One region of the Serratia marcescens subsp. marcescens ATCC 13880 genome, then DNA from elsewhere that is predicted to be linked to it. Evidence: predicted binding sites of a transcription regulator. Region 1 holds the regulator's gene; each other region holds the start of a gene.
What was found. Region 1 encodes PhoB, which activates phosphate uptake and scavenging genes when phosphate is short. Its sites were predicted from a motif close to CTGTCATAAAACTGNCNNAT; they were not measured.
Positions count from the first base shown of each region.

Region 2: glpT (glycerol-3-phosphate transporter) is a predicted target of PhoB. The motif match lies at 2,258-2,277, and genes of this name have one in related genera.
Region 3: pstS (phosphate ABC transporter substrate-binding protein PstS) is a predicted target of PhoB. The motif match lies at 8,599-8,618, and genes of this name have one in related genera.

Region 1 covers NZ_CP071238.1:1,037,539-1,047,248, forward strand. The annotation lists gene licT (BglG family transcription antiterminator LicT) at 1-16, opposite strand, end outside; gene sbcC (exonuclease subunit SbcC) at 248-3,499, opposite strand; gene sbcD (exonuclease subunit SbcD) at 3,496-4,728, opposite strand; gene phoB (phosphate response regulator transcription factor PhoB) at 4,944-5,633, shown strand; gene phoR (phosphate regulon sensor histidine kinase PhoR) at 5,658-6,974, shown strand; gene J0F90_RS04875 (PstS family phosphate ABC transporter substrate-binding protein) at 6,989-7,951, shown strand; gene brnQ (branched-chain amino acid transport system II carrier protein) at 8,438-9,710, shown strand, end outside.
Region 2 covers NZ_CP071238.1:196,698-206,407, forward strand. The annotation lists gene glpQ (glycerophosphodiester phosphodiesterase) at 1-666, opposite strand, end outside; gene glpT (glycerol-3-phosphate transporter) at 749-2,104, opposite strand; gene glpA (anaerobic glycerol-3-phosphate dehydrogenase subunit A) at 2,469-4,118, shown strand; gene glpB (glycerol-3-phosphate dehydrogenase subunit GlpB) at 4,108-5,376, shown strand; gene glpC (anaerobic glycerol-3-phosphate dehydrogenase subunit GlpC) at 5,373-6,572, shown strand; gene J0F90_RS00920 (DcrB family lipoprotein) at 6,606-7,169, opposite strand; gene J0F90_RS00925 (GNAT family N-acetyltransferase) at 7,250-7,684, opposite strand; gene J0F90_RS00930 (7-cyano-7-deazaguanine/7-aminomethyl-7-deazaguanine transporter) at 7,726-8,385, opposite strand; gene tusA (sulfurtransferase TusA) at 8,606-8,851, shown strand; gene J0F90_RS00940 (zinc/cadmium/mercury/lead-transporting ATPase) at 8,932-9,710, opposite strand, start outside.
Region 3 covers NZ_CP071238.1:5,095,585-5,105,294, reverse strand. The annotation lists gene J0F90_RS24375 (NCS2 family permease) at 1-76, opposite strand, end outside; gene J0F90_RS24370 (NUDIX hydrolase) at 311-715, shown strand; gene yieH (6-phosphogluconate phosphatase) at 762-1,430, shown strand; gene J0F90_RS24360 (amino acid ABC transporter permease) at 1,427-2,167, opposite strand; gene J0F90_RS24355 (amino acid ABC transporter permease) at 2,169-2,882, opposite strand; gene J0F90_RS24350 (ABC transporter substrate-binding protein) at 2,964-3,803, opposite strand; gene phoU (phosphate signaling complex protein PhoU) at 3,972-4,706, opposite strand; gene pstB (phosphate ABC transporter ATP-binding protein PstB) at 4,718-5,488, opposite strand; gene pstA (phosphate ABC transporter permease PstA) at 5,543-6,433, opposite strand; gene pstC (phosphate ABC transporter permease PstC) at 6,435-7,391, opposite strand; gene pstS (phosphate ABC transporter substrate-binding protein PstS) at 7,483-8,523, opposite strand; gene glmS (glutamine--fructose-6-phosphate transaminase (isomerizing)) at 8,859-9,710, opposite strand, start outside.

The DNA of each region.
Region 1 (9,710 bases):
TTTTAGCGATTTTCATGGTTTTTCCCGGTGTTTCAGCATCCTGAAAACGAAAAAACCTGACGCCCGGAAGCGATCCCGGGCGTCAGGTTTTGCCTGTATTTTATGTTTCTGTCCTGCGGCCTGAGCGGCGAAGGGGATACAGTAACAATCCTGTTATGCCTGCATAATAACCCGTGCTTGCCGCGGCTCAACGCTTTTCACTGCGGAGTGCCGCCGCGGTCACACTTCTGCGCCGCGCGCGGCGGGATCATTCCAGCCTGAAGTGCGCCTCCAACCGGCTGACGCCGAGCCCGTTGACCTTTTTCACTTTGATCTGCACCGGAATACGCTCTTTCATCGCCTCGACGTGACTGATCACGCCAATGGTTTTGCCGGAGGCGTTCAGACTGTCCAGCGCGTCCAGCGCGGTATCGAGGGTTTCGGCGTCCAGCGTGCCGAAACCTTCGTCGAGGAACAGCGAGTCGATGCTGGTTTTGTGGCTGACCAAATCGGACAACGCCAGCGCCAGCGCCAGGCTGACCAGGAAGCTCTCACCGCCGGACAGGGTGCGGGTATCGCGCAGCGCGTCGGCCTGCCAGGTGTCCACCACCTGCAGCTCCAGCGCGTCGCTGGTCTTGCGCTGCAGCAGGTAGCGCCCGTGCAGCCGGCCGAGTTGAAGGTTGGCCAGATACACCAGATGATCGAGCGTCAGCCCCTGAGCGAAGCGGCGGAATTTGTCGCCCTCTTTTGAGCCGATCAGCTGGTTGAGGCAGCTCCAGTCGTCGTAGTCTTGCTGGCTGCGGGCGATCTGCTCGAACAGCGCCTGTTGATTGAGACGGCGTTCGGCGTCGCTTTCCAGCTGGTTGCGCAGTTCGCCCTGGCGCAGCTGCAGCGCCTTCAACTGCTGTGCCAGTTCGGCCAGCGATTGGGTGAGCGCATCGAGATCCGCGTTGGCTTCATCCACCCCTTCAGGGCGGTTTTGCCGGTGCTGCTCCAGCGTTTGCGTCGCCTGCGTCAGCAGGGCGGCGGCCTCCACCTGCCGCTGTTGCAGCTGTTCTTTGCGCTGTTGCAATTCGCGGCGCAGGACATCGTCCAGCAGCGCGGCGGTGAAGGCGGTTTCATCGGCGAATTCGCTGTCGGCCAGCGCCTGCTGCCACTGCTGCTGCGCCTGCTGCAGCCGCTCCTGCATCTGAGTGTGTTGATGTTGCAGCCCGGCCTGCTGGCCGGCCAGGCGTTCGCGCAGTTCCTGCGCCTTTTGCCACTGCTCGGCGGCCTGAACGCTGGCCTGTTCGCAGGCGGTGTGTTTGGCGCGCAGCTGTTCGCGCACCTCGGCGACCTGCTGTTCGCCGAACAGCGCCAGCCGCTGCGCGCGTCGTTCGGCAAGGGTCTTCTCGCCTTCTTGCCAGCGTTGATGCAGCTCTTGCTGCTGTTGCAGGCTGTCGGCGTGGGCTTTCTGCAGCAGCGTAAAGCGTTCTTCGAGCAACGCCAGCTGTTGATGCGTCTGCTGCTGCTGCGTTTGCAGAGCGATGAGCGCATCCTTCGCCTGCTGTACCGCCTGCGCCGCCTGTTCATGCTGTTGCAGCGCGTGTTGCCCGCGCCGTTCTTCGTCGTCGCAGCCGTTCAGCCAGGCGCTGAGTTGCTCGCCATCCGCCAGCGTAAAGTCGAACGCCAACGGCGCGCTGAGCTGCCCCCACTGCAGCTGTTGGCCGGCCAGCTGTTGTTCATCCTGCGCGATGGTTTGCTGCTGACGCTGCAATTGCTGTTGCAGGTTGTCGTAACGGGCTCGCAGCTCGACGCCTTGTTTTTGCAATGCTTCGGTCTGGACTTTCATTTGCTCCAGACGTTGCGCGGTTTCTGACAGTTTTACCTCTTGGTATTGTTCTACCGCCGGGTGCTCGCATGAGCCGCACAGCGGGCAGGGGGCGCCGGGTTGCAAACGGGCGCGCTCGGCCTCCAGACCCACGATCCGTTGTTCCAGCGCATAGGTTTTTTCAACATCGGCCTGGTGGGCTTTCTGCTGCTTAAATTGCTGACGGATGAGTTCTAGCTGTGGTTCCAACTGGGTAAGTTCATGTTGGCCGCTGTTTAGCTCTTGCCGCTGCTGTTCCAGCCGTTTAACGATTTGCTGCGACAAAGAAGATAGAGTAAACAGCTGCTGGCGTGTTGGGCGCAGATCCGCCAGGGCGCTCAGGCGTTGGCGCAGCGGAGCCAACGGCGTTTGCGCCTCCAGCGCCTGTTGCTGTTGCTGTTGAACGGCCAGTGCTTCGGTCAGCGCGTTCAACTGCTGTTGATGCTGTGCGGCCTGCGTCGTCAGTTGGCTGCGCTGGGCGGTGAGCTGCTCCAGCGCGGTCTGCTGCTGGGCGCATTGCTGCGCGGCGGCATCGCCGGCCTGTCGCCGCTCGGCCTGTGTCGACTGCAGTTGGGCTATTTGATGGTCGAGCGGGGCCACCTGGTCATCGATCAACTGTTGCTGTTGCCGCATATGCTCGGCATGGGCTTGCTGCGCCAGACGGGTTTTTTCCACCGCCTGCTGCAGCGGCGCCAGCTGCGCCGAGTGCTGTTCCTGTTGTTGCGTCAGCTGGGCTGCCTGCTGTTGTATCGTCTGCAGCTCGGCGCGGCAACGATCGCGTTCGCCGCGCAGCGGCCGCAATTTCTCGGCCGGCTCGCTGAGCGCCAGCCGCTTCAGCTGTGGGGCGGCCTCCGCCTGCTCGCGCTGGGCGGTGTCCAGCCGCAATTGCCCCTCGCTTTGCTGTTGCCGGAGGCGTTGCCATTGCTGCAGCCAGCTCAGCGCCTGTTGCTGCCGCTGGGTTTGCTCGCCGAGGGCGATTTCCTGCGCGCTCAGCGCCGTCAGCTGTTCGGTCAGAGACTGGCGCTGCTCGTCGTTCAGCAGTTCGATGCCGCTGGCGCGTTGATGCAACGCATCCAGGTCGGTTTTGGCCTGCTTGTGCGACTCGAACACCTGTTCGGACAACCGCCCGTAGATTTCGGTGCCGGTCAGCTCTTCCAGCAGTTCGGCGCGATCGTTGGCGTCGGCGTTGAGGAACGCGGCGAACTGCCCCTGAGACAGCATCATCGATTTGGTGAAGCGGCCAAAGTCCAGCCCGGTGATGGCGGCGGTAAGCTCCAGCTTGTCGCGCACCTTGTCCGCCAGGATCTTGCCGTCCTCGCGGCGCGCCAGTTCGACCTTCGGCGCCTGCAGATTGCCGTCCGGCGCGTTTTTGGCGCGGCGCTGGCTCCAGAAGGCGCGATAGCCGACGCCCTTGACCTCGAATTCGACCTCCGCCAGCGATTCGGCGGTGTGGCGGGTCATCAGTTCATTCTGGCTCGGCGTGACGTTGAGGCGCGGCGTTTGGTGGTACAGCGCCAGGCAGATGGCGTCCAGCAGGGTGGTTTTGCCCGCGCCGGTCGGGCCGGTAATGGCGAACAGGCCGTTGCTGGCGAACGGCTCGGCGGTGAAGTCAATTTTCCATTCGCCCTGCAGCGAGTTGAGGTTTTTTAAGCGCAGGCTGAGGATCTTCATGGGTTGGTCTCCTCGGCGTTCTGCTGCACCGCCTCGACCACCTGGCGGAACAGTTGGTGCATCCGCCGTTGGCGCGCTTCGGGCATGTCGGCCTCCTGTGTCAGACGCCGTTCGAACACTTCGTTGACGCTCAGCTCGTTCAGCGTTTCTTTATCCTGCTGCGCGATCGCCTGGCGGCGCTGCTCTTTACTGCGCCGCAGCAGCACCACTTCCACCGGCAGCTCATCCGCCATCAGCTGGATGCGGCGCTGGATGTCGCTGAGGTAGTCCTGCGTCGCCACTTCGATATCCAGCCACACCGGCAGCTCGCCGGCATAGTCGGCAAATTGCCGCAGCTGCCGTTCGATCTCGGCCAGATCGCCTTTGATCAGTTGCATGGGCTGAAACTGCGGGATCGTTAACGCGTCTACCCGCTGCAAAGCGCCGTCGGCGAAATCGACCAGGAAGACGCTTTTGGCTTTGCCCAGCTCATCGAAACTGAGCGGGATCGGTGAGCCGCTATAGCGAATATGCTCCGATTTGGCGACGTTCTGCGCGCGGTGAATGTGGCCGAGCGCGATATAGTCGGCGGGCGGGAAGGCCTGCGCCGGGAAGGCGTCGAGGGTGCCGATATAGATGTCGCGCACCGAGTCGGAGGTGGTGACGCCGACGGTGGTCAGGTGGCCGGTGGCGACGATCGGCAGCGGTAGGCCCAGCTGGTCGCGGCGCTCGCAGGCCGCCTGATACAGCGCTTGGTAATGTTCGGCGATGGCTTCCTGCAGCGCCTGCTGTTTCTGCGCGCCGGATTCGCCGGCGCGGCTGGTGAGCAGGTCGCGCGGCCGCAGGAACGGGATGGCGCACAGCACCGCGCCCGGCTGGCCGTCGCGTTGGTTAAGCACCACGATCTGCTGTTCCGGGGCGCCCTGCGCGCTGGCGATCACCGTGGTGTTCAGGCAGGAGAGCAGTTCACGCGATTCGTTCAGCGTTGCGACCGAATCGTGGTTGCCGCCCAGCACTACCAACTGGCAGCCGGTGCGCTGCAGTTCCACCACGAAGCGGTTGTACAGCTCGCGGGCATAGCTGGGCGGCGAGCCGGTATCGAACAGATCCCCGGCGACGATCAGCGCATCCACCTGCTGCTGTTCGATCTGTTCGATCAGCCAGTTCAGAAAAGCCTGGTGCTCGGCGGCGCGGCTTTTGGTGAAAAAGTACTGGCCAAGGTGCCAGTCAGAGGTGTGGATCAGGCGCATGACACTCCCGGATGTGAAGATAATGGCGATGATTATAAAGGCCGCGGCGGCGGCTGTCCCGGCGCAATGATGATGACAACCGGATGATTTTTCTTTACTGCGGGAAATAATCGCTATGCTTACTGCCTATAACAGCCGGTTTTTTTCATAAAAGTGTCACAAAACTGACGCATAATGGCGCCCGAAAAGTCGCTAACACATTGGCAGGATTGACGATGGCAAGACGCATACTGGTGGTGGAAGACGAAGCGCCGATCCGTGAGATGGTGTGCTTTGTGTTGGAACAGAATGGTTACCAACCGTTGGAAGCCGAGGATTATGACAGCGCCGTGACGCGTCTGTCTGAGCCGTTCCCTGATTTGGTGTTGCTTGACTGGATGTTGCCCGGCGGTTCCGGCATTCAGTTTATCAAACATATGAAGCGCGAAGCGCTGACCCGCGATATCCCGGTGATGATGCTGACCGCGCGCGGCGAAGAAGAAGACCGGGTGCGCGGCCTGGAAGTGGGGGCGGATGATTACATCACCAAGCCGTTCTCGCCCAAGGAGCTGGTGGCGCGCATCAAAGCGGTCATGCGCCGCATTTCGCCGATGGCGGTGGAAGAAGTGATTGAAATGCAAGGGTTGAGTCTGGATCCGTCCTCCCATCGCGTAATGGCGAACGATCAGGCGCTGGACATGGGGCCGACAGAGTTCAAGCTGCTGCACTTCTTTATGACCCACCCGGAGCGGGTTTATAGCCGCGAGCAGTTGCTTAATCACGTCTGGGGCACTAACGTTTATGTGGAAGACCGTACCGTTGACGTGCATATCCGTCGGCTCCGCAAGGCGTTAGAAACCAGTGGGCATGATAAAATGGTTCAAACCGTTCGGGGCACCGGCTACCGGTTCTCAACGCGCTACTGATCGCGCCGCGCTGGAGAATATGCCGTGTTAGAACGTCTGTCGTGGAAGAGGCTGGCTCTGGAGCTGGCTCTTTTCTGTCTGCCCGCCTTACTGCTGGGGCTGATTTTCGGTTATCTGCCCTGGTTCCTGCTGGCCTCCGCGCTGGCTGCGCTGGTGTGGAATTTCTACAACCAGCTCAAACTCTCCCATTGGCTGTGGATCGACCGCAGCATGACGCCGCCGCCCGGCCGCTGGAGCTGGGAGCCGCTGTTCTATGGCCTGTATCAGATGCAGCAGCGCAACCGCCGCCGCCGGCGCGAGCTGGCGCTGCTGATCAAGCGCTTTCGCAGCGGGGCCGAATCGCTGCCTGACGCGGTGGTGATGACCACCGTCGAAGGCAATATCTTCTGGTGCAACGGGCTGGCGCAGCATCTGCTCGGCTTTCGCTGGCCGGAAGACAACGGCCAGCACATCCTTAACCTGCTGCGGTATCCGGAATTCAGCCACTATCTGCAACAACAGGAGTTTTCGCGCCCGCTGACGCTGCAGCTGAACAACGAACACTACGTCGAATTCCGCGTGATGCCGTATTCTGAAGGGCAACTGCTGATGGTGGCGCGCGACGTCACCCAGATGCGCCAGTTGGAGGGCGCGCGGCGCAACTTCTTCGCCAACGTCAGTCATGAACTGCGCACGCCGCTGACGGTGCTGCAGGGCTATCTGGAGATGATGGGCGACGAAGAGCAGGATGGCTCGCTGCGCAGCAAGGCGCTTAGCACCATGCAAGAGCAGACCCGCCGGATGGACGGGCTGGTCAAGCAGTTGCTGACGCTGTCGCGCATCGAGGCGGCGCCCAATGTCGACATGAACGAGCGGGTGGATATTCCGCTGATGCTGCGGGTGTTGCAGCGCGAGGCGCAATCGCTGAGCGGCGGCAATCACGAGATCACCTTCCGGGTGAACGAACAGCTCAACGTGTTCGGCAATGAAGATCAGTTGCGCAGCGCGGTGTCTAACCTGGTGTACAACGCGGTCAACCACACGCCGAAGGGCACCCATATCGAAGTCAGCTGGCAGCAGACGGCGCACGGCGCGCAATTCCAGGTCAGCGACAACGGGCCGGGCATCGCCGCCGAGCATCTGCCGCGCCTGACAGAGCGTTTTTATCGCGTCGACAAGGCCCGTTCGCGCCAGACCGGCGGCAGCGGGCTGGGGCTGGCGATCGTCAAGCACGCGCTCAGCCATCACGACGCGCGGCTGGAGATCCTCAGCGAACCGGGGATCGGCACCCGCTTTATCTTTACCTTGCCCAATCGGTTGATTGTTCCCGCCGCTTTATCAGAGAATGCGGTGAAAAATTAACGCGAGACACCGGTATGACCCGAATTACCCGAGGGCTGTTGCTTTGCCTGGCGCTGCTGGCCGGACGCGGCGCGCTGGCGCAGCCTGACGGCATGTTGGCGGGCAACCTGTCCAGCGTCGGCTCCGACACGCTGGCGAATTTGATGGCGCTGTGGGCGCAGGATTTCAGCCAGCATTATCCCAACGTCAACCTGCAGATCCAGGCCGCCGGTTCGTCGACCGCGCCGACCGCGTTGGCGGCGGGCGCCGCGCAACTGGGCCCGATGAGCCGGCCGATGAAGGCGGCCGAGGTTTCGGCGTTCGAACACCGTTACGGTTATGCGCCCCTGGCGGTGCCGGTAGCGGTGGATGCGCTGGTGGTGTTGGTGCATCAGGACAATCCGCTGCGCGGCCTTAACCTGCAGCAGCTCGATCGCATTTTCTCCGCCACCCGGCGCTGCGGTGAAAGCCAGCCGCTGACGCGCTGGGGCGAGCTGGGGCTGCGCGGCGACTGGGCGACACGCTCGCTGCAACGCTTCGGCCGCAACTCGGCGTCCGGCACCTACGGCTATTTCAAACTGCGCGCGCTGTGCGGCGGCGATTTCATGCCGCGCGTCAATGAGCTGCCTGGTTCGGCTTCGGTGGTGCAGGCGGTGGCCGGTTCGCTCAACGGCATCGGCTACGCCAGCATCGGTTTTCGCGCCAGCGGCGTGCGGCTGCTGCCGCTGGCGGAGTCGGGAGAAGACTATGTCGCGCCTACCGCCGCCAACGTGCGCAACGATCGCTACCCGCTGTCGCGCTATCTGTATATCTACATCAACAAAGCCCCCAATCAACCGCTGGAGCCGCTGACCGCCGCGTTCCTCGATCGCGTGCTGTCGACACCAGGGCAAAGCCTGGTCAACCACGACGGCTATCTGCCGCTGCCGCCGGCCGCCCTGCAGAAGACTCGTCAGGCGCTCGGGTTGCCACCGCTCGCGCCGGCCACGGCGCAATAAGCGACAAAAATCGGCGTAATTTTCGCCTTTTTTCACGGCAAAACGGAGCTTATACCACGCGAAAACCGGGCATTTATTGGCGTTTTCGCGCGGTAAAGCGATATATGCTTCACGTTTCGTGAATTCATTGTTCAAAAATGATACAAATCATGTAGTGTATATTTATTGATAGCCAATATGATCGACTGGTGGCTAAAGTTTATATGGTCGATAGCTCTGCTTTTCGCCGTGCGTCTTGCCTTGAAGCGCTATAAACGTTTACCTTAGCCTTCGTTGTCGGATTAAACCTCCATTTTTATAACTCCTAAAATTTTGCCCATCTTCATGAGCGGCCACTTTCGAATAGGGACATAAACGCCGGATCGACTGCGTTTAGGGTGCTTATTAGGCGCTGCGACGATCGGGCATGCCGGCAACCGGGTGGGGCGTTTCGCCACCACGCTATCGGACAATTTTTTTTCATTTGAACAGGCAACACGACATCGTATGAGTCATCGTTTAACGTCAAAAGATATCCTGGCACTGGGCTTCATGACCTTTGCCTTATTCGTTGGGGCCGGGAACATCATCTTCCCGCCGATGGTCGGCTTGCAGTCCGGTGAACACGTCTGGATCGCTGCGCTGGGCTTCCTGCTCACCGCCGTGGGCCTGCCGGTCATCACCGTCATCGCGCTGGCGCGCGTCGGCGGCGGCATCGACGCCCTCAGTTCGCCGATCGGCCGCGGCGCCGGCCTGCTGCTGGCGACCGTCTGCTACCTGGCCGTCGGCCCGCTGTTCGCCACGCCGCGCACCGCCACCGTGTCCTTTGAGGTGGGCATCGCCCCGCTGACCGGCGACGGCGCCATGCCGCTGTTCATCTACAGTCTGGTGTACTTCACGCTGGTGATCGGCATCTCCCTGTATCCGGGCCGTCTGCTCGATACCGTCGGCCACGTGCTGGCGCCGCTGAAGATCGTCGCGCTGGCCGTACTGGGCATCGCCGCGCTGCTGTGGCCTGCCGGCGCGCCTATCCCGGCGACGGCGGCTTATCAGAGCGTGCCTTTCTCCTCCGGCTTCGTTAACGGCTATCTGACCATGGATACGCTGGGCGCGCTGGTATTCGGCATCGTTATCGTCAACGCGGCGCGCTCGCGCGGCGTGAAAGACGCCGGTCTATTGACCCGTTACACCATTCTGGCCGGTTTGATCGCCGGCGTGGGCCTGACGCTGGTTTATCTGAGCCTGTTCAAGCTGGGCTCCGGCAGCGGCGCGCTGGTGCCTGACGCCACCAACGGCGCGGTGATCCTGCACGCTTACGTTCAGAACACCTTCGGCGGCCTCGGCAGCTTCTTCCTGGCGGCGCTGATCTTCATCGCCTGCATGGTGACCGCGGTGGGCCTGACCTGCGCCTGCGCCGAGTTCTTCGCGCAATACCTGCCGTTCTCTTACAAGACGCTGGTGTTTATCCTGGGCCTGTTCTCGATGGTGGTGTCCAACCTCGGCCTGAGCCACCTGATCCAGATCTCCATTCCGGTGCTGACCGCGATTTATCCGCCGTGCATCGTGCTGGTGGTGCTGAGCTTCACCCTGCGTTGGTGGCACAGCGCGCCGCGCATCATCGCGCCGGTGATGCTTGTCAGCCTGTTGTTTGGTATTCTTGACGCGGTGAAAGCGTCCAGCTTCCAGCAGCTGCTGCCGGCCTGGTCCACTCACCTGCCGCTGGCGGAGCAGGGGTTGGCATGGTTGCCGCCTTCGCTGCTGATGTTGGCGCTGGTCGCGA
Region 2 (9,710 bases), 840 kb from region 1:
CAGCTTCGGCTCCAGCTCGTTCTTGATGCGTTTGAGCTCGTTGGCGTCGAAGCACTGCAGGTAGACGTTGTCGTTCTTGCCGGTGTAGCCGTACTGCTTGAGCACCGCCAGCACTTTGCTGGAGATGTCTTTGCCTTCCTGTTTGTGGAACCACGGCGCCTTGATTTCAGGGTAGATGCCGATGTTCTTGCCGGTCGAATGGTTCAGACCCTGCACGAACTCGATCTCCTCCTGGAAGGTGTGCACGCGGAAGTCGGATTTGCCCATCGGGAAGCGGCCAGGGTAGCCCTGCACCTTCTTGCCGTTTTCGATTTCAAAGCCTTCGGTGAACTTCAGCGATTTGATCTCCGCCAGCGTAAAGTCGATGGCGTAATAACGGCCGTCTTTACGCGCGCGGTCCGGGAAGCGTTCGGCGACGTCGGTGACGCGATCGAGGTAATGGTCGTGCAGCACCACCAGCTCGTTGTCCTTGGTCATCACCAGATCTTGTTCGAGATAATCGGCGCCCTGCGCGTAGGCCATCGCCTTCGCCGGCAGGGTGTGTTCCGGCAGGTAGCCGCTGGCGCCGCGGTGGGCGATCACCACTTTGTCCGCCGCCTGCGCGGCGCTGACCATTGAGGTGGCGAGAATGATCCCTGTCAGCAGGGCTTTGACTTGAGTCCGCATTCCGTTTTCTCCATGTTGTTGGGGGCAGGGTAGTAAAAAGGCCGCAGGGCGGCCTTTAAATCATGCAAAAGTCGTGTGACGCTTAGCCGCGTTTGCCGGCTGCGATTTCCGCGTGGTGTTTCTTCTCGTTCAGCATGGTCAGCAGCAGCAGGATAACCGCCAGCACGCCGCCGCCGATCATCACCATGAAGCCGCCGTCCCAACCGAAGAAGTCTACGGTGTAGCCGACGATGGCGCTGGCCGCGACCGAGCCGCCCAGGTAGCCGAACAGGCCGGTGAAGCCCGCGGCGGTGCCGGCGGCTTTCTTCGGCGCCAGCTCCAGCGCGTGCAGGCCGATCAGCATCACCGGGCCGTAGATCAGGAAGCCGATGACCAGCATACAGATCATGTCTACGGTCGGGTTACCGGCCGGGTTCATCCAGAACACCACGGTGGCGATGGTCACCAGCGTCATGAAGAACACGCCGGTGGCGCCGCGGTTGCCTTTGAACACTTTGTCCGACATCCAGCCGCACAGCAGGGTGCCCGGGATACCGGCGTATTCGTACAGGAAGTAAGCCCAGGAAGACTTGTCCAGCGCGAAGTGCTTCACTTCTTTCAGGTAAGTCGGCGACCAGTCCAGAATGCCGTAACGCAGCAGGTAGACGAACACGTTGGCGACCGCGATGTACCACAACAGCTTGTTCGGCAGGATGTACTGCATGAAGATCTGCTTGGCGGTCAGCTCTTCTTCGTCTTTTTCGCTGTAGTCGTCCGGGTAGTCGTTTTTGTACTCTTCAATCGGCGGCAGGCCGCAGGATTGCGGGGTATCGCGCATCAGGGCGAAGGCGATCAGGGCCACCAGGATGGCGCCGAAGGCCGGCATGTACAGCGCCGCGTGCCAGTCGTTGAACCAGGCCATGCCCAGCAGGAACAGCAGCGGCGGCAGGCCGCCACCCACGTTGTGGGCGCAGTTCCAGATGGAGACGATGCCGCCGCGTTCTTTCTGCGACCACCAGTGCACCATGGTGCGGCCGCACGGCGGCCAACCCATGCCCTGGAACCAGCCGCACAGGAACAGCAGGACGAACATGATGGCGATGCTGGAGGTGGCCCACGGCACGAAGCCCATGAACAACATCACCGCCGCCGCCAGGATCAGGCCGGCAGGCAGGAACACTCGCGGGTTGGAACGGTCGGAAACCGAACCCATGATGAATTTGGAGAAGCCGTAGGCGATAGAGATGCCCGACAGCGCGAAGCCGAGGTCGCCGCGGCTGAAGCCTTGTTCGATCAGGTAAGGCATGGCCAGGGTGAAGTTCTTACGCACCAGATAGTAGGCGGCGTAACCGAAGAAGATCCCCAGGAAAATTTGCCAGCGCAGCTTACGGTAGAGCGGATCTACCTTATCGCTCGGCACACGGGCGATGTGTGCGGCCGGCTTAAAAATACTCAACATGAGCGCCTCCGATGGCTTTATCTGTTATCACATCAATATGACCTTTTACGTTCATTTGATGATTGAGCGGATATCGAATGTGGTGTTTTTGTGTTCCATAACGAGCGCCATTGTCATCAAATACGCCTGGTGTCGCTGTGACGAATGGCGCAATTGTTACACTTTCATGAAACCACGGCGGATTTTGAGCGATTCGTTAACGTTATGAAATAGAAAAACGTCCAAAAATCGTGATTATGATCACATTGATGGTTTTTTGTGGTCATTTTTATTTCGTTTTATGTTCGTTATTGTTCCTTATCAAACAAAGACCCCAATAACCGTGGCTCAATAGGCTCATAACTACCGATCCTGAGGGAGCGACATGAGCAGCTATTTTGACGGCGGCGAAACGGATGTGATCATCATCGGCGGCGGCGCCACCGGCGCAGGCATTGCCCGCGACTGTGCGCGGCGCGGCCTGCGATGCATTTTGCTGGAGCGCCACGACATCGCTACCGGCGCCACCGGCCGCAACCACGGTTTATTGCACAGCGGCGCGCGCTATGCGGTGACCGACGGCGAGTCGGCGCGCGAGTGCATCGAAGAAAACCGCATCCTGAAACGCATTGCGCATCACTGTATCGAACGCACCGATGGGCTGTTCATCACCCTGCCGCAAGACTCGCTGGACTATCAGCAACAGTTTATCGCCGCCTGTCGCCAGGCCGATATCGACGCCGAAGCGATCGACCCGCAGCTGGCGCTGCGGCTGGAGCCGGCGGCTAACCCGGTGCTGATCGGCGCGGTGCGGGTGCCGGACGGCACCGTCGATCCTTTCCGGCTGACCGCCGCCAACATGCTGGACGCGCGCGAACACGGCGCGCAGATCCTGACTTACCACCAGGTGGTGGGGCTGCTGCGCAGCGGCGACCGGGTGACGGGCGTGCGCGTTTACGACCATCAGAATCAGCGGCGCTATGAGCTGCACGCACCGGTGGTGGTCAACGCCGCCGGCATCTGGGGCCAGCAGATCGCCGAATACGCCGATTTGCGCATCCGCATGTTCCCAGCCAAGGGGGCGCTGCTGATCCTCGGTCACCGCATCAACAATATGGTGATCAACCGTTGCCGCAAACCGGCGGACGCCGACATCCTGGTGCCGGGCGACACCATCTCGCTGATCGGCACCACCTCGACCCATATCGACTACGACCAAATCGATAACATGCTGGTGACGCCGCAGGAGGTGGACATTCTGATCCGCGAAGGGGCGCTGCTGGCGCCCACCCTGGCGCAGACCCGCATTCTGCGCGCCTATGCCGGGGTGCGGCCGCTGGTGGCCAGCGACGACGATCCCAGCGGGCGCAACGTCAGCCGCGGCATCGTGCTGCTCGATCACGCCAGCCGCGACGGGCTGGAAGGGTTTATCACCATCACCGGCGGCAAGCTGATGACCTATCGTCTGATGGCGGAGTGGGCCACCGACAAGGTGTGCGAAAAGCTTGGCGTAAACCGCCCGTGCACCACCGCGCAGGACGCGTTGCCCGGATCCCGCCAGTCGGCGGAGGAAACGGCGCGCAGCGTGGTCTCACTGCCCGCCAGCATTCGCGGCTCGGCGATCTACCGGCACGGCGATCGCGCCAGCCAGGTGCCGGCGGCCGATCGGCTCGACACCAGCCTGGTGTGCGAATGCGAGGCGGTGACCGCCGGGGAAGTGCGCTATGCGGTCAATTCGCTGACCGTCAATAACCTGGTGGATCTGCGTCGCCGCACCCGCGTCGGCATGGGCACCTGCCAGGGGGAACTCTGCGCCTGCCGCGCCGCCGGACTGCTGACGCGCTTCAAGGTCAGCACGCCGCAGCAATCCATCGCGCAGCTGTCGCAGTTCCTCAACGAACGCTGGAAAGGCGTGCGGCCGATCGCCTGGGGCGACGCGCTGCGCGAGAGTGAATTTACCAGTTGGGTTTACCAGGGATTATGCGGGCTTGAGGCCCAGGCAGACAAAGAGCAGGAGGCGGATGATGCGATTTGACGTAGTGGTGATTGGCGGCGGCCTGGCGGGCCTGAGCTGCGCCATTGCCGTGGCCGAACTGGGCAAACGCTGTGCGGTGGTCAGTTCTGGCCAGAGCGCGCTCTACTTCTCCTCCGGCTCGCTCGATCTGCTGGCGAGATTGCCGGACGGCACGCCGGTCGAGATGCCGCTGGCGGCGTTGCCGCAGCTGGCGCAACAGGCGCCGCAGCATCCGTATTCTCTGATTGGGCCCGGCCGGGTGGCGGCGCTGTCCGCCGCCGCACAGCGGCTGCTGGAGCGCTGCGGGCTGCACCTGCAGGGCGAGGGAGCCAACAACCATCTGCGCATTACGCCGCTTGGCACGCGCCGCGCCACCTGGCTCAGCCCGCAGGCGATCCCGACGCTGCCGCTGACCGGCCAACTGCCGTGGCGGCGCATCGCGGTGATCGGCATCGAAGGGTTCCTCGACTTCCAGCCGCAGATGGCCGCCGACGCCTTGAGCCGCGAGCTCGGCGTAGAGACGGAGGTAGCCTATCTGCACATGCCGGCGCTGGACAGATTGCGCAATAACCCCAGCGAGTTCCGCGCGGTGAACATCGCCCGGGTTCTGGATTTGATGGAAAGTCTGCCGCCGATGGCCGAGGAGCTGCGGCGGCTGGCGGGCGAGGCCGAGGCGCTCTTCCTGCCGGCCTGTCTGGGCCTGGAGGACGACGCGTCGCTGGCGGTGCTGCAGGATGCGGTCGGCAAGCCGATCCGGCTGCTGCCGACGCTGCCGCCTTCGGTGCCCGGCATGCGCTTGCATCAGGCGCTGCGGCGGCGTTTCCAACAGCTGGGCGGCGTTTTCATGCCCGGCGACAGCGTGCTGCGCGCCGAGAGCGAGGACGGTCGCATCACCGGTTTGTACACCCGCAACCACGGCGATATTCCGCTGCGGGCGCAGCAGGTGGTGCTGGCCAGCGGCAGCTTCTTCAGCAATGGGCTGGTGGCCGATTTCGACCGGGTGCGTGAGCCGATCTTCGGGCTGGACGTGCACAGCCGCGCCGATCGCGCCGACTGGAGCCGGCGCGAGCTGTTCGCGCCGCAGCCTTATCTGCAGTTTGGCGTGCGCACCGACGGCAGGCTGCGGGCGATGAAGCAGGGAGTGCCGTTCGACAATCTGTATGCCATCGGCGCGGTCGCCGGCGGCTACGATCCGCTGCAGCAGGGCTGCGGCGCCGGCGTGTCATTGATCGGTGCGCTGCACGTCGCGCAGCAGATCGCCGCGGAGGAGTGCGTATGAGCCTGCATCAGGACCACAGCTTTGAAAGCTGCATCAAATGTACCGTCTGTACCACCTACTGCCCGGTCGCCAAAGTGAACCCGCTCTATCCGGGGCCGAAACAGGCGGGGCCGGACGGCGAGCGGCTGCGGCTGAAAGACCCGGCGCTGTACGACGAAGCGCTGAAATACTGCACCAACTGCAAGCGTTGTGAAGTGGCCTGCCCGTCCGACGTCAAAATCGGCGACATCATTCAGCGCGCCCGCGCCGACTTCGCCCAGAGCAAGCCGACGCTGCGTGACGCCATCCTCAGCCACACCGATATCATGGGCTCGCTGTCGACGCCATTTGCGCCGATCGTCAACGCCGCCACCGGGCTGAAACCGGTGCGCAAGCTGCTGGACAAGGCGCTGAAGATCGATCACCGCCGCGAACTGCCGAAATACTCGTTCGGCACCTTCCGCCGCTGGTACCGGCAGCAGGCGCAGGCGCAGCAGCGTTACGCCGAGCAGGTGGCGTTTTTCCACGGCTGCTTCGTCAACTATAACCACCCGCAGCTGGGCAAGGATTTGATCCGGGTGTTCAATGCGCTGGATATCGGCGTGCAGTTGCTGAAGCGCGAGAAATGCTGCGGCGTGCCGCTGATCGCCAACGGGTTTATTGAGCAGGCCAAAAAGCAGGCCAGGGTTAACGCCGAGTCGCTGCATGAAACGGTGCTGGAGCGCGGCATTCCGGTGGTGGCCACTTCATCGAGCTGCACCTTCACCCTGCGCGACGAATACCCCCACTTGCTGGACGTAGACACTACCCCGGTGCGCGATCGGGTGGAGCTGGCGACGCGCTATCTCTATCGCCTGATCAATCAGGGGCGCAGCCTGCCGCTGAAACGCACGCCGCTGCGGGTGGCGTATCACACGCCTTGCCATATGGAGAAGATGGGCTGGACCGCCTACACCCTGGAGCTGCTGCGGCAGATACCGGGGCTGGAGCTGGTGGTGCTGGATTCGCAGTGCTGCGGCATCGCCGGCACCTACGGGTTCAAATCGGAGAACTACGCCACGTCGCAAGGCATCGGCGCGCCGCTGTTCCGGCAGATAGAAGAGAGCGGGGTGGATCTGGTGGTGACCGACTGCGAGACCTGCAAATGGCAGATCGAAATGTCCACCAGCAAGCGCTGCGAACATCCGATCACCCTGCTGGCGCAGGCGCTGGCATAAAACGAAAGGGCCGGCAGGCCGGCCCCTGCGGGATTACTGCTTCAGCTTCAGGGTAGAGATGATGCCTTCGGCTTCAGTCTGCGCCTGCTGCTGATTGTCTGCCGGCAGCGTTACCTGGATGGTCAGCATGTTGTTGTTCAGCGAACCGATCAGGACGGAAGAATAAGCCTTTTCACCGCCGCTGGTGATGATGCTGTCCAGCTGACGCAGCGGCACGCCGTTGACGTCGAGCGCCTTGTTGGTGATCACCTGCAGGTTGGCGTCACGCGCGCGCTGGGTATTCTCCAGGCGTTTGGCCAGAGTCTCCAGGCTGTCGGCGGTCTTGTCGCCCAAGATGACGATCACCGCGCGCTGGCCGGTGCTGTCTGCGTAAACATGCATGTTGTTGGCCTGGTTGCCCAACTTGCCGCTCTGATCCGCCATGCCGACCGGCAGGGTGAACGCCAGTTTACCGTCCAGCAGGCTCACCTGCTGCCCGGCCGGCGCGCTGGCCGCCGCGCCGTCTGGCGCTGCCTTGGTGTCTTTGGTTTCGCCGTCGCAGGCCGCGAGGCCAAGCGCCAGCAGGCTGATACCCATCAATTTCGCTACTTTACGCATCGGGCTTCCTTCTTCCTTTCCGGTAGGGATTCACTGTCGTATCGCAACCTATTCCAGGTTGAAATGCAAGGCAGATGTTGTCACAAGTTTTTTTCCAGTAATAGCCGATAATCAGCCACTTCGCCTTTCTTTTCCAGCTGAACAATCTGATAGTGGTGGGCGATCAGCATCGTCAGCATGGCGCGGAACCGGTTACGGGTTTTGACCGTCAGTTGGCGATAGCCCTGCGCCCGCGCCCAACGTTCCTGTTCAGCCAACAAGGCCTGCGCCACGCCGTGGCGACGAAATGCCGGCAGCACGCCGCCCAGCCAGCTGTAAAACACCGTTTCCTGCCGTTGATAACCGAGTTTGAAACCGGCCGGCTGTCCGGCTATCTCGGCGATCAACAGGCTGGCGGGGGCGGCGCCGATGCGTCGCTGCAGATCGGCCAGGCTGTGCAGGCCGCCGAATTCGGGGATGCGTTGGTAAAGGCGGTGGATGTCTTCGAGCGTGGCGGTGCGGACGATTGGGGTCATGAGCGGCCTCCAAAGGATAGGGCCGCCCAGAATAGCACGACTCAGCCCGGCAGCAGGCCGCCGCTGCGCGCCGCGATGCGTTTGAGCAGCATGTTCAGCAACACGCCGTACATCGGCAGGAAGAACAGCAGGCAGATCATCACCTTGAAGCTGTAATCCACCAGCGCGATCTCCACCCAGTTGTTGGCCATGAAGGGATCGCTGCTCTTATAAAAGGCGATGAAGAAGAACGCCAGCGTATCGCTGATGTTGCCGAGGAACATCGCCGCCGCCGGCGCCACCCACCAGGCGCTGCGTTGGCGCAGGCGGTTGAAGACGTGTACGTCGAGGATCTGGCCGAGCACATAGGCCATAAAGCTGGCGACGGCGATGCGCGCCACGAACAGGTTAAAACTGCTCAGCGCCGCGAAGCCCTGCCATTCTCCCTGATAGGTGACGGTGGAGATCACATAAGAGATGAACAGCGCCGGCACCATCACCGCCAGGATAATGCGTCGCGCCAGCGGCGCGCCGAAAATGCGTACGGTCAGATCGGTCGCCAGGAAGATAAACGGGAAGGTAAAGGCGCCCCAGGTGGTATGGAAGCCGAAAACGGTGATCGGCAGCTGCACCAGGTAGTTGCTGGAGGTAATGATGGCGATATGAAACAGCGAAAGCCAGACCAACGCGGTGAAGCGCTGCTGTGCGGTAAACGAATACATGTTGTAGCCTTTTTAGCAGTGGGGTGAGGGAACCCAGTGTGTCTTGTCAAAACAGCAAAAAACGCTGCGCGGCGGCATGATACGCGTTTGCGCAACCAATGCAATGGTTAAATTTAACGCAAACGTTAACGCATCTTGCGCAGAAAAACTACCGGCGTAAACTAGGCGCTAATGAGATGCGGCGAGCGTTCGCCGATCGTTTTTGAACGAGAAAAATTGCATGACTGACTTATTTGCCCAGGCAGACCAGACGCTCGACGCGCTGGGGCTGCGTTGCCCGGAACCGGTGATGATGGTGCGCAAAACCGTGCGCCATATGGACAACGGCGAAACGCTGCTGATTATCGCCGACGATCCGGCCACCACCCGCGATATCCCGGGGTTCTGCCGCTTTATGGAGCACACGCTGGTGGCGCAGGAGACCGAGCAGGCGCCATACCGTTATCTGCTGCGTAAAGGCGTCTAACGGCGGCGCGGCCGAGTTAAAAGTTCTCTCCCCCAAATGACAACGGGCGCGGTATGCCGCGCCCGTGTTTGTTTCCGAACTTAGCTGCGTTTTCTCAATAGCCGCAGCGCGTTGGCGGTGACCAGCGCGGTGGCGCCGGAGTCGGCCAGCACCGCCAGCCACAGCCCGGTCAGCCCCAGCAGGCTGGTGATAAGGAAGACCCCTTTCAATCCCAACGCGATGGTGATGTTTTGCCGGATATTGGCGTGGGTGGCGCGCGAGATGCGGATCATCTCCGCGACGCCCACCAGCCGATTGTGGGTCAGGGCGGCGTCGGCGGTTTCCAATGCCACGTCGGTGCCGCTGCCCATGGCGATGCCGATGCTGGAGGCTTTCATCGCCGGGGCGTCGTTGATGCCGTCGCCGATCATCGCCGTCGGGCGCAGTTCGCTCAGTTCGGTGACCGCGCTGACCTTATCTTCCGGCAGCAGACCGGCGCGATAGTCGAGGCCCAGCTCGCCGGCGATCGCCGCGGCGGCGCGCGGGTTGTCGCCGGTCAGCATCACGCCGCGAATGCCCAGCGCGTTCAGTTCGGCTATCGCCTGCCTGGCGTCGCCGCGCAGCGTATCGCGCAGCGCCAGCAAACCGATGGGCGCGCCGTCTTCCAGCACCACCACCGCCGTTTTACCGGCGTTTTCCAGCTTGTCTACCTGGCTCTGCCATTGGGCGTCGAGCAGGCCCGGCGCCAGCTTGCCCGGCGCACTGATCAACACGGTCTTGCCGTCCACGATCCCTTCCACGCCGACGCCGGCCAGCGCGCGGCGCGCCTGCGCCAACGGCAACTCAGCCCCGCTTGCGGCGGCGCGGTTGATGATCGCCT
Region 3 (9,710 bases), 1.1 Mb from region 1:
TGCCATGTTGCTTGAGTTTAAACACGCGCCCAAGCAAGCCTTGCTCAGCGTCAAGGCCAGATACTGGTTTGGTCATTATCAGAATTCCGAAAATGGGAATGGACAGTCGCCGGCTATCCTATAACAAAAAGTGGGGCTTTTGACGCCGGTCACAGGTTTTTTTCGCCGTCTTTACGGCTAAACGCGTCAACGGCTTGTATTTACAGGCATTCATACCCCGTTGCCGCCCGCTGCGTTGCCGTTTGCCGGCACGGCCGATAAAATGGTCTATCGCCCCCTCTGTCCCTATCCGTTAAAAACAGGAATCCGCATGTCTTCGACCTTTATCGATAAGCTGGCGTTGATCGCGCTGAAAGATGACAAAGTGGCGCTGGTGCGCTCGCACAATAAGACGCTGTTTTATATGCCGGGCGGAAAGCGCGAAGCGGGCGAAACCGACGAACAGGCGCTGTGCCGCGAAATCGACGAAGAGCTGACCGTTGCGCTGCAGCCGCAATCCATCGCGTTTTACGGCGAGTTCACCGGCCCGGCGGACGGCAAGCAGGACGGCACCCAGGTGCGCATTCGCTGCTACCAGGCCGACTTTACCGGGCAACTGCAGCCGGCCGCCGAAATCGCCGAGCTGAAGTGGTGCGACAGCCGCGATCTGCCGCAGTGCTCACACGTCGCCGCGCTGATTTTGCACGATCTCAAGGCGCGTAACCTGATCAAGTGATCGCTGAGTCGCCTTGGCGGCGTTAACCCGAAGGAACCTGTCCCGCATGAATCAGATTGACTGCATTTTGTTCGACTGCGATGGCACGCTGGTGGACAGCGAAGTGCTGTGCAGCAAAGCCTATGTCCATATGTTCGCCCACTACGGCATTCATCTGTCGCTGGAAGAGGTATTCAAGAAATACAAAGGGGTGAAGCTGTACGAGATCATCGATCGGGTCAATGCCGAGCAGGGCACTGACCTGGAAAAAGAGACGCTGGAGCCGCTGTATCGGCAGGAAGTGGCGCGGTTGTTCGACAGCGAGCTGCAACAGATTGCCGGCGCCCGCGAGCTGCTGGCACAGGTGACGGTGCCTGTCTGCACCGTCTCCAACGGGCCGGTCAGCAAGATGCAGCACTCGCTCGGCCTGACCGGCATGCTGCCTTATTTTGATGACCGGTTGTTCAGCGGCTATGACATTCAGCGCTGGAAGCCGGATCCGGCGATCGTGTTTCACGCCGCCGAACAGATGCGGGTGCCGGTGACGCGCTGCATCCTGGTGGACGATTCGCCCGCCGGCGCGCAGGCCGGCATCAATGCCGGCATTCCGGTCTTTTACTTCTGCGCCGATCCGCATAATCCGCCGATCGATCACCCGCTGGTGACCACGTTTGACGACCTGGCTCAATTGCCCGCGCTGTGGCGCGAACGCGGCTGGCGGCTGACGGCCGATTAACTGGCCGGCAACGGCGGCTTGTTGCGCCACCAGCGCCAGGACCGCTTCAGCGCGCGGGTTTGCGCGCCGAAGCGGCGGTTGACCGCGTTGGCCAGCAGATCGAGCGCCAGGCAGAATACGAAATAGACCAGCGCCACAAACAGGAACACTTCCATCGGATAGACCATGCTGCGGTTGTTGACCTGGGTCGCCAGGAAGGTCAATTCGCCAACGCCGACGATATAAGCCAACGAGGTGTCTTTGATCAGAGAAATCCACTGGTTGATGAACGACGGCACCATCATGCGCAGCGCCTGCGGCAGCACGATCATGCGCAGCGTCTGCCAGCGCGTCAGCCCCAGAGAAAGCCCGGCCTGCCACTGGCCGGGACCGATCGCGGCGATGCCGGCCTTCACCGCATGAGCCAGATAGGCCGAAGCGATCAACGCCAGCGCACACACCACGGTGGTAATTTCCGGGATCTCGACGCCAAACACCATCGGCAGCAGGAAATAGGTCCAGAAGATCAGCATGATGACCGGAATAGCGCGGAAAAAGCCCAACACCGCCGCCAGCAGCCCGGCGGCGACGCCGCGCGACATCGCCAGCGCCACGCCGAGTAAGGTGCCGAGCACCGCCGAGACCACGCCGGCCATCAGGCTGATCGCCAACGTCAGCGCCGCGCCGCCCAGCGGCCCATCCGGCCAGGTGCCCCACAGCAGGTAACCCAGGTTGTCATGAATCACGCTGAAATCCATCTCAATGTCCTCCCAGCGGTTTACGCTGTTGTCGCCACATGCCCCAACCTTCCAGCAGCGCGATGATGGCGATATACAGTACCGTCGCCACGCCGAACGCCTGGAAGGTGCGCAGGGTTTCGGTTTCGACCTGACGCGAGGCGTAAGAGAGTTCGGCAACGCCGATCGCCATGGTCAGCGACGAGTTCTTGATCACGTTCATGTATTGCCCCAGCAGCGGCGGCAGCGCGATTTTCAGCGCCTGCGGCAGCACCACGTAGCGCATCGCCTGCCAGCCGGTCAGCCCCAGCGCCTGAGCGGCATATTTCTGCCCGCCGGCGACGCCGCGAATGCCGGAGCGGATCTCTTCGGCGATAAAGGCGGTGGAGTACAGCGTCAGGCCGAAGAAACCGGCGAGAAACTCGAACGACGGCCACTCAAGCGGGCCGACCTGATGTGCGCTGTTCAGCCACTGCATGGCGGCGGACGGCAGGATTTGCCCGGCGGCGAAGTACCAGAAGAACAGCTGCACCAGCAGCGGCGTATTGCGAAACAGCGAGCTGTACCCCATCGCCAGCCAACGCAGCGGCCGCAGGCTGCTGTCGCGCATCGCCGCCAGCACGAAGCCCAACAGCGTGGCCGCCAAGCCCGCGCAGGCGGAAAGCCACAGCGTCAGCAGAAAGCCGTGCCACAGCCAGTTCAGGTATTGCGGCGCCAGCAGCCAGTCCAGATTCATGTTCAATCCTTGTCTTGCAGAATGCATCAGGGGCGCAGCAAGCTGCGCCCCTCCGTACCGATCTCACCGCGAGCGGTTAAATCAGGCTTTCGGTTGCTGATCCAAAGGCGCGATTTTGAAATCGCCGCGCGGCTGGGCGGATTTGGTCTCCGGCCCGAACCAGCGATCGTAAATCTTAACCGCTTCGCCGTCGTTTTCCAGCTTGATCAGCGTCTCATTCACCGCGGCGGTCAGGCGATCCTCGCCCTTGGGAATGCCCACGCCCTGATACTCTTTGGTCAGGCTGAACGGCGAAATTTCAAATTCCGCCTTCTGCGCCGCCGGCAGGTTGCCGAGCAGGCCGACCAGCTTGGCGTCGTCCTGAGTGATCGCCTGCACGTTGCCGTTGCGCAACGCCACGAACGCCAGCGGGGTATCATCGTAGGAGATCACTTTCGCCGTCGGGAAACGCTCGCGCAGGGTGATTTCCTGCACCGTGCCCTTGTCCGCGCCGATGCGCAGCTTCTTGATGTCTTCCGGGGTTTTCAATACGCCTTTGCGGGCGATGAATTTCTGGCCGGTGGCGAAATACGGCACGCTGAAGTTCACTTCCTTGGCGCGCTCGTCGGTAATGGTGAAGTTGGCGGCAATCAGGTCTACCTTCTTCGACACCAGCAGCGGAATGCGGTTGGCCGGATTGGTGGCGCGCAGCTCCACTTTCACCCCCAGCGCTTTGCCGATCGCGTCGGCTACGTCCACATCGTAGCCCACCAGCTTTTTGCTCTGCGGATCGATGTAGCCGAACGGCGGGTTGCTGTCGAACACCGCGATACGCACCACGCCGGCTTGCTTGATATCGTCAAGTTTGTCCGCGTGCGCGGCGCCGGCGGCGAGGCCGGTCAGACTGGCTAACAACGTTAAGGCCAAAGCGCGATGTTTCATAGAAAGCTCCTAAGTGGTTGATGTCCTGCTGGCGAATAAGCTAGCAAGCGCCACATAGGTCAGGAAATAATATAAAAAGCTATATTTATAACCTTTTTATCTTTACGCGTTTAAGATGGAATAAAGGCGCGGGAAACCGCGCCTTTGAAGGATATTACCCGGAAAGAGTTAGTCGGCCTTTTCGTCTTTACCGCCCGGAGAGAGCAGCTTTTCCAGGGCATCGCCGCCCAAATGACGGAAATCCTGCCCCTTGACGAAATAGAAGATAAATTCGCAGATGTTCTGACAGCGGTCGCCGATACGCTCGATAGAGCGGGCGCAGAACAGCGCGGTCAGCACGCTCGGAATGGTGCGCGAGTCTTCCATCATGTAGGTCATCAGCTGACGCACGATGCCTTCGTATTCCTGGTCGACCTTTTTATCTTCGCGGTAAATACGGATCGCTTCGTCCAGATCCATGCGCGCGAACGCGTCCAGCACGTCGTGCAGCATCTGCACGGTGTGGCGCCCTAGCGACTCCAGACTGACCAGCAGCGGCTGATGCTGGTGCGAGAACTTTTCCAGCGCGGTGCGGCAGATCTTGTCCGCCACGTCGCCGATGCGCTCCAGCTCGGAAATGGTTTTGATGATCGCCATCACCAGGCGCAGATCGCTGGCGGTCGGCTGGCGCTTGGCGATGATGCGCACGCACGCTTCGTCGATCGCCACTTCCATCATGTTGACCTTGGCGTCGCCTTCAATTACGCGCTTGGCCAACTCGCCATCCTGATTGTGCATCGCGGTGATGGCATCGGTCAGCTGTTGCTCCACCAGCCCGCCCATGGTCAGCACCTGGGTGCGGATATGCTCGAGCTCTGCGTTGAACTGGCCGGAAATGTGTTTGTTTAAATTCAGGTTATCCATGATGCTTCCTATCAACCATAACGGCCAGTGATGTAGTCTTCAGTCTGCTTTTTCTGCGGCGCAGTGAACAGGTTATCAGTATCACTGAACTCGATCAGCTCGCCCAGATACATAAATGCGGTAGAGTCGGAGCAGCGCGCCGCCTGCTGCATGTTGTGCGTCACTATCACCACGGTGTAATCGGCCTTCAGCTCGCTGATCAGCTCTTCAATCTTGCCGGTGGAGATCGGATCCAGCGCCGAGCAAGGCTCATCCAGCAACAGCACTTCCGGACGAATGGCGATGCCGCGGGCGATGCACAGACGCTGCTGCTGGCCGCCGGAGAGGCTGTAGCCGCTCTGGTGCAGCTTGTCCTTGGTTTCGTTCCACAACGCGGCCTTGGTCAGCGCCCACTGTACGCGCTCGTCCATATCGGCGCGCGACAGCTTTTCAAACAGGCGAACGCCGAAAGCGATGTTGTCGTAAATCGACATCGGGAACGGCGTCGGCTTCTGGAACACCATGCCGACCTTGGCGCGCAGCAACGCGATATCCGAGTTGTCGGTCAGGATGTTCTGGCCGTCCAGCAGAATGCCGCCTTCCGCACGCTGTTCCGGGTACAGCTGGTACATCTTGTTAAAGGTGCGCAGCAGGGTGGATTTGCCGCAGCCGGATGGGCCGATAAACGCGGTGACCTTGTTCTTGGCGATATCCAGCGTGATGTTCTTCAGCGCATGGAATTTGCCGTAGTAGAAGTTCAGATCGCGTACCTGAATTTTGCTGCTGGAAGCGTCAGTAACCATACTCATCAAGACTTCTCTCTTTTCATCAGCGCCGCCAAAGCGGTGCTCAAAATTTTACGAATGCTTTTTCTTGGCGAAAATTACGCGCGCCAGGATATTCAGTAACAGTACGCACAGGGTGATCAACAGCACCCCGGCCCAGGCCAACTGTTGCCATTCGGCGAACGGGCTCATGGCGAATTTGAAGATGGTCACCGGCAGGTTGGCGATCGGCTGCATCAGGTCGGTGCTCCAGAACTGGTTCGACAGCGAGGTGAACAGCAGCGGCGCGGTTTCCCCCGCGATGCGCGCAATCGCCAGCAGCACGCCGGTGATGATGCCGGACACCGACGCCTTCAGCGTGATGGCGGAAATCATGCGCCATTTCGGCGTGCCCAGGGCATAGGCGGCCTCGCGCAGCGTATCCGGCACCAGCTTCAGCATGTTCTCGGTGGTGCGAATGACGATCGGCACCTGCAGCAACGCCAGCGCCACGATGCCGGCCCAACCGGAAAAGTGTTCCATCTTCGCCACCACGATGGTGTAAACGAACAGGCCCACCACGATCGACGGTGCGGACAGCAGGATGTCGTTGATAAAGCGGATCACTTCCGCCAGCCAGGATTTACGGCCGTATTCCGCCAGGTAGATGCCGGCCATGATGCCCAGCGGCGTACCGAAGAGGGTCGCCCACAGGATCAACAGGCCGCTGCCAGCGATGGCGTTGGCCAAGCCGCCGCCCGCGGTGTTCGGCGGCGGGGTCATCTCGGTGAACAGCGCCAGCGACATGCCGTCGAAGCCTTTGGTGACGGTGGCGATCAGGATCCAGATCAGCCAGAACAGCCCGAACGCCATGGTCGCCATCGACAGGAACAGCGCGAGGCGATTTTTCTGCCGGCGCCAGGCCTGCATTTTGCGGCGGCTTTCCGCCAGAACGACTGCGTTTTGCATATCCATCGTCGCCATGTTAACGCCCCTCATTCTTGGCCAGACGCATGATCATCAGTTTCGACAGCGCCAGCACGATAAAGGTGATAACAAACAGAATCAGGCCCAGCTCCATCAACGCGGCAGTGTGCACGCCGGACTCGGCTTCAGCGAATTCGTTGGCCAGCGCCGAGGTGATGCTGTTGCCCGGCATGTATAGCGAAGCGCTGTCGAGCTGGTAAGTGTTGCCGATGATAAAGGTCACCGCCATGGTCTCCCCCAGCGCACGGCCCAGGCCCAGCATCACCCCGCCGATGACGCCGTTTTTGGTGAACGGCAGCACGATGCGCCAGATGACTTCCCAGGTGGTGCAGCCGATGCCGTAGGCCGACTCTTTCATCATCACCGGGGTCTGTTCGAACACGTCGCGCATCACTGCGGCGATGTAAGGAATGATCATGATCGCCAGGATCACCCCGGCGGCCAGGATGCCGATGCCGAAGGCTGGGCCGGAGAACAGCTCGCCAACGATTGGAATGCCCGACAGCACGTCGCCCACCGGCGTCTGGAAGTATTCGGCGAACAGCGGGGCGAACACGAACAGTCCCCACATGCCGTAGACGATGCTCGGAATGGCCGCCAGCAGCTCAATGGCGATGCCCAGCGGCCGCTTCAGCCAGTTCGGCGCCAGTTCGGTCAGGAACAGCGCGATGCCGAAGCTCACCGGCACGGCGATGATCAACGCGATAAGCGAGGTGACCACGGTGCCGTAGATCGGCACCAGCGCGCCGAACTGCTCCGCCGGCGCGTCCCACTCTTTGGTCCACAGGAACGCAAAGCCGAATTTCTGCATGCTTGGCCAGGAGGCGAAGATCAGCGAAACGATGATGCCGCCCAGCAACAATAGGGTAATCAGCGCAGCCAGTCTCACCAGCGCGCTGAAAATGATGTCACCGTTTTTGCCCGGTGCTTTGATGGTCGGCTTGTACTCAGCCATAGATTACTCTCTGTTTGAACCCTGGCAGCCCCAACCGGGATCGGAGCCTGAAGAACTGTGTGGGGCGCGGCGAACCCGCGCCCCTGCGTTGTTAGTACAGCGCTTTACCTGAACTGTCTTTTACGTTGGTTTTCCAGGCCGCACGCACCTGCTCAACCACTTCTGCCGGCAGGGTGGCGTAATCCAGCTCGTTAGCTTGTTTTGCACCGGTTTTGTAGGCCCAGTCGAAGAACTTCAGCACTTCGGCGCCCTGAGCAGGGTTTTTCTGCTCTTTGTGCACCAGGATGAAGGTGGTGGAGGTGATTGGCCACACGTTGTCGCCTTTCTGGTCAGTCAGATCCTGAGCAAAGGTTTTGCTCCAATCCGCACCCTTGGCGGCGTTGCTGAAGCTCTCTTCGGTCGGGCTGACCGGTTTGCCGTCGGCGGACACCAGCTTGGTGTAAGCCAGGTTGTTCTGCTTGGCGTAAGCGTATTCTACGTAGCCGATAGAGCCTGGCAGACGCTGAACGAAGGCGGCGATGCCGTCGTTGCCTTTACCGCCCAGACCGGTCGGCCAGTTAACGGTAGAACCGGCGCCAATCTTTTCTTTCCACTGCGCATTGGCTTTGGACAGGTAGCTGGTGAACACGAACGAAGTGCCGGAACCGTCGGCGCGGCGCACTACGGCGATGTTTTGGTCAGGCAGTTTCACGCCTGGGTTCAGCTTGGTGATAGCCGGATCGTTCCACTTTTTGACGTTGCCCAGGTAGATATCGCCCAGGGTTTTGCCGTCCAGCGTCAGTTCGCCGGATTTGATGCCCGGAATATTCACCGCCAGCACCACGCCGCCGATCACGGTCGGGAACTGGAACAGGCCGTCGGCCGCCAGCTTGTCGTCAGACAGCGGGGCGTCGGAAGCGCCAAAGTCAACGGTGTTGGCCACGATTTGCTTTACGCCGCCAGAGGAGCCGATGCCCTGATAGTTAACTTTGTTGCCGGTTTCTTTCTGATAAGAATCTGCCCACTTGGCGTAAACCGGAGCGGGGAATGTCGCACCTGCACCGGTCAGGCTGGCAGCAGCGAACGCGGACACGGCGGTCAGGGAGAAGGTCGCTGCCACAATACTGGCGACGGTGGTACGCATCAGTTTCATAATCCCTCCTAATGGGATACTTAAAATCGACTTCGAGTCGTTTTAATCAGAGTAAGTATTGCTGCAGGAGGGAAAATAGGACAGTTTGGTGACAGAAAAATGTACGCAATATGACAGTTATATTACAGTGCATTTAATGAGTGTTTGTTTGTATTTAAATCATAAGGTTAGCCGTGAAACAGCACATTTCCCAAGCAATAAAAAACCGGCTTGGCGCGGCCTATCCGCTTGAATATGACAACGTTTATCACCGAAACGGCAGCGCTGTCATCTTTAAGGTCACTCATGAAAAAAGCCGGCGCTAAGGCCGGCTTTTGCAGTTTACCTGCGGCAAATTACTCTACGGTGACAGACTTCGCCAGGTTGCGCGGCTGGTCAACGTCGGTGCCTTTGATTAGCGCCACATGGTAAGACAGCAGCTGCAACGGCACGGTGTAGAAGATCGGCGCGACGATTTCCTCGACGTGCGGCAGAGGAATGATGGTCATGCCTTCGCTGCTGACGAAGCCGGCGTCCTGATCGGCGAACACGTACAGCTGGCCGCCGCGCGCGCGCACTTCTTCAATGTTGGACTTCAGCTTTTCCAGCAGTTCGTTGTTCGGCGCCACCACAATCACCGGCATATCGGCGTCGATCAGCGCCAGCGGGCCGTGTTTCAACTCGCCCGCCGCATAAGCTTCGGCGTGAATATAGGAGATCTCTTTCAGCTTCAGCGCCCCTTCCATGGCGATCGGATACTGATCGCCACGGCCGAGGAACAGCGCATGGTGCTTGTCGGAGAAGCCTTCCGCCAGCGCTTCGATCTCTTTATCCATCGACAGCATCTGCTCGATACGCGCCGGCAACGCCTGCAGACCATGCACGATCTCGTGCTCCACGCTTTCCGCCATGCCTTTCAGACGGCCCAGGCGCGCCACCAGCATCAACAGCACGGTGAGCTGCGTGGTGAAGGCTTTGGTCGAGGCTACGCCGATTTCCGTGCCCGCTTTGGTCATCAACGCCAGATCGGATTCACGCACCAGCGAAGAGCCGGCAACGTTACAAACGGCCAGCGAACCGAGATAACCCAGCTCCTTGGACAGGCGCAGCGCCGCCAGAGTGTCGGCGGTTTCGCCGGACTGCGACAGAGTGATGATCAGGCTGCCCGGACGCACCGCCGATTTGCGGTAACGGAATTCGGACGCGAT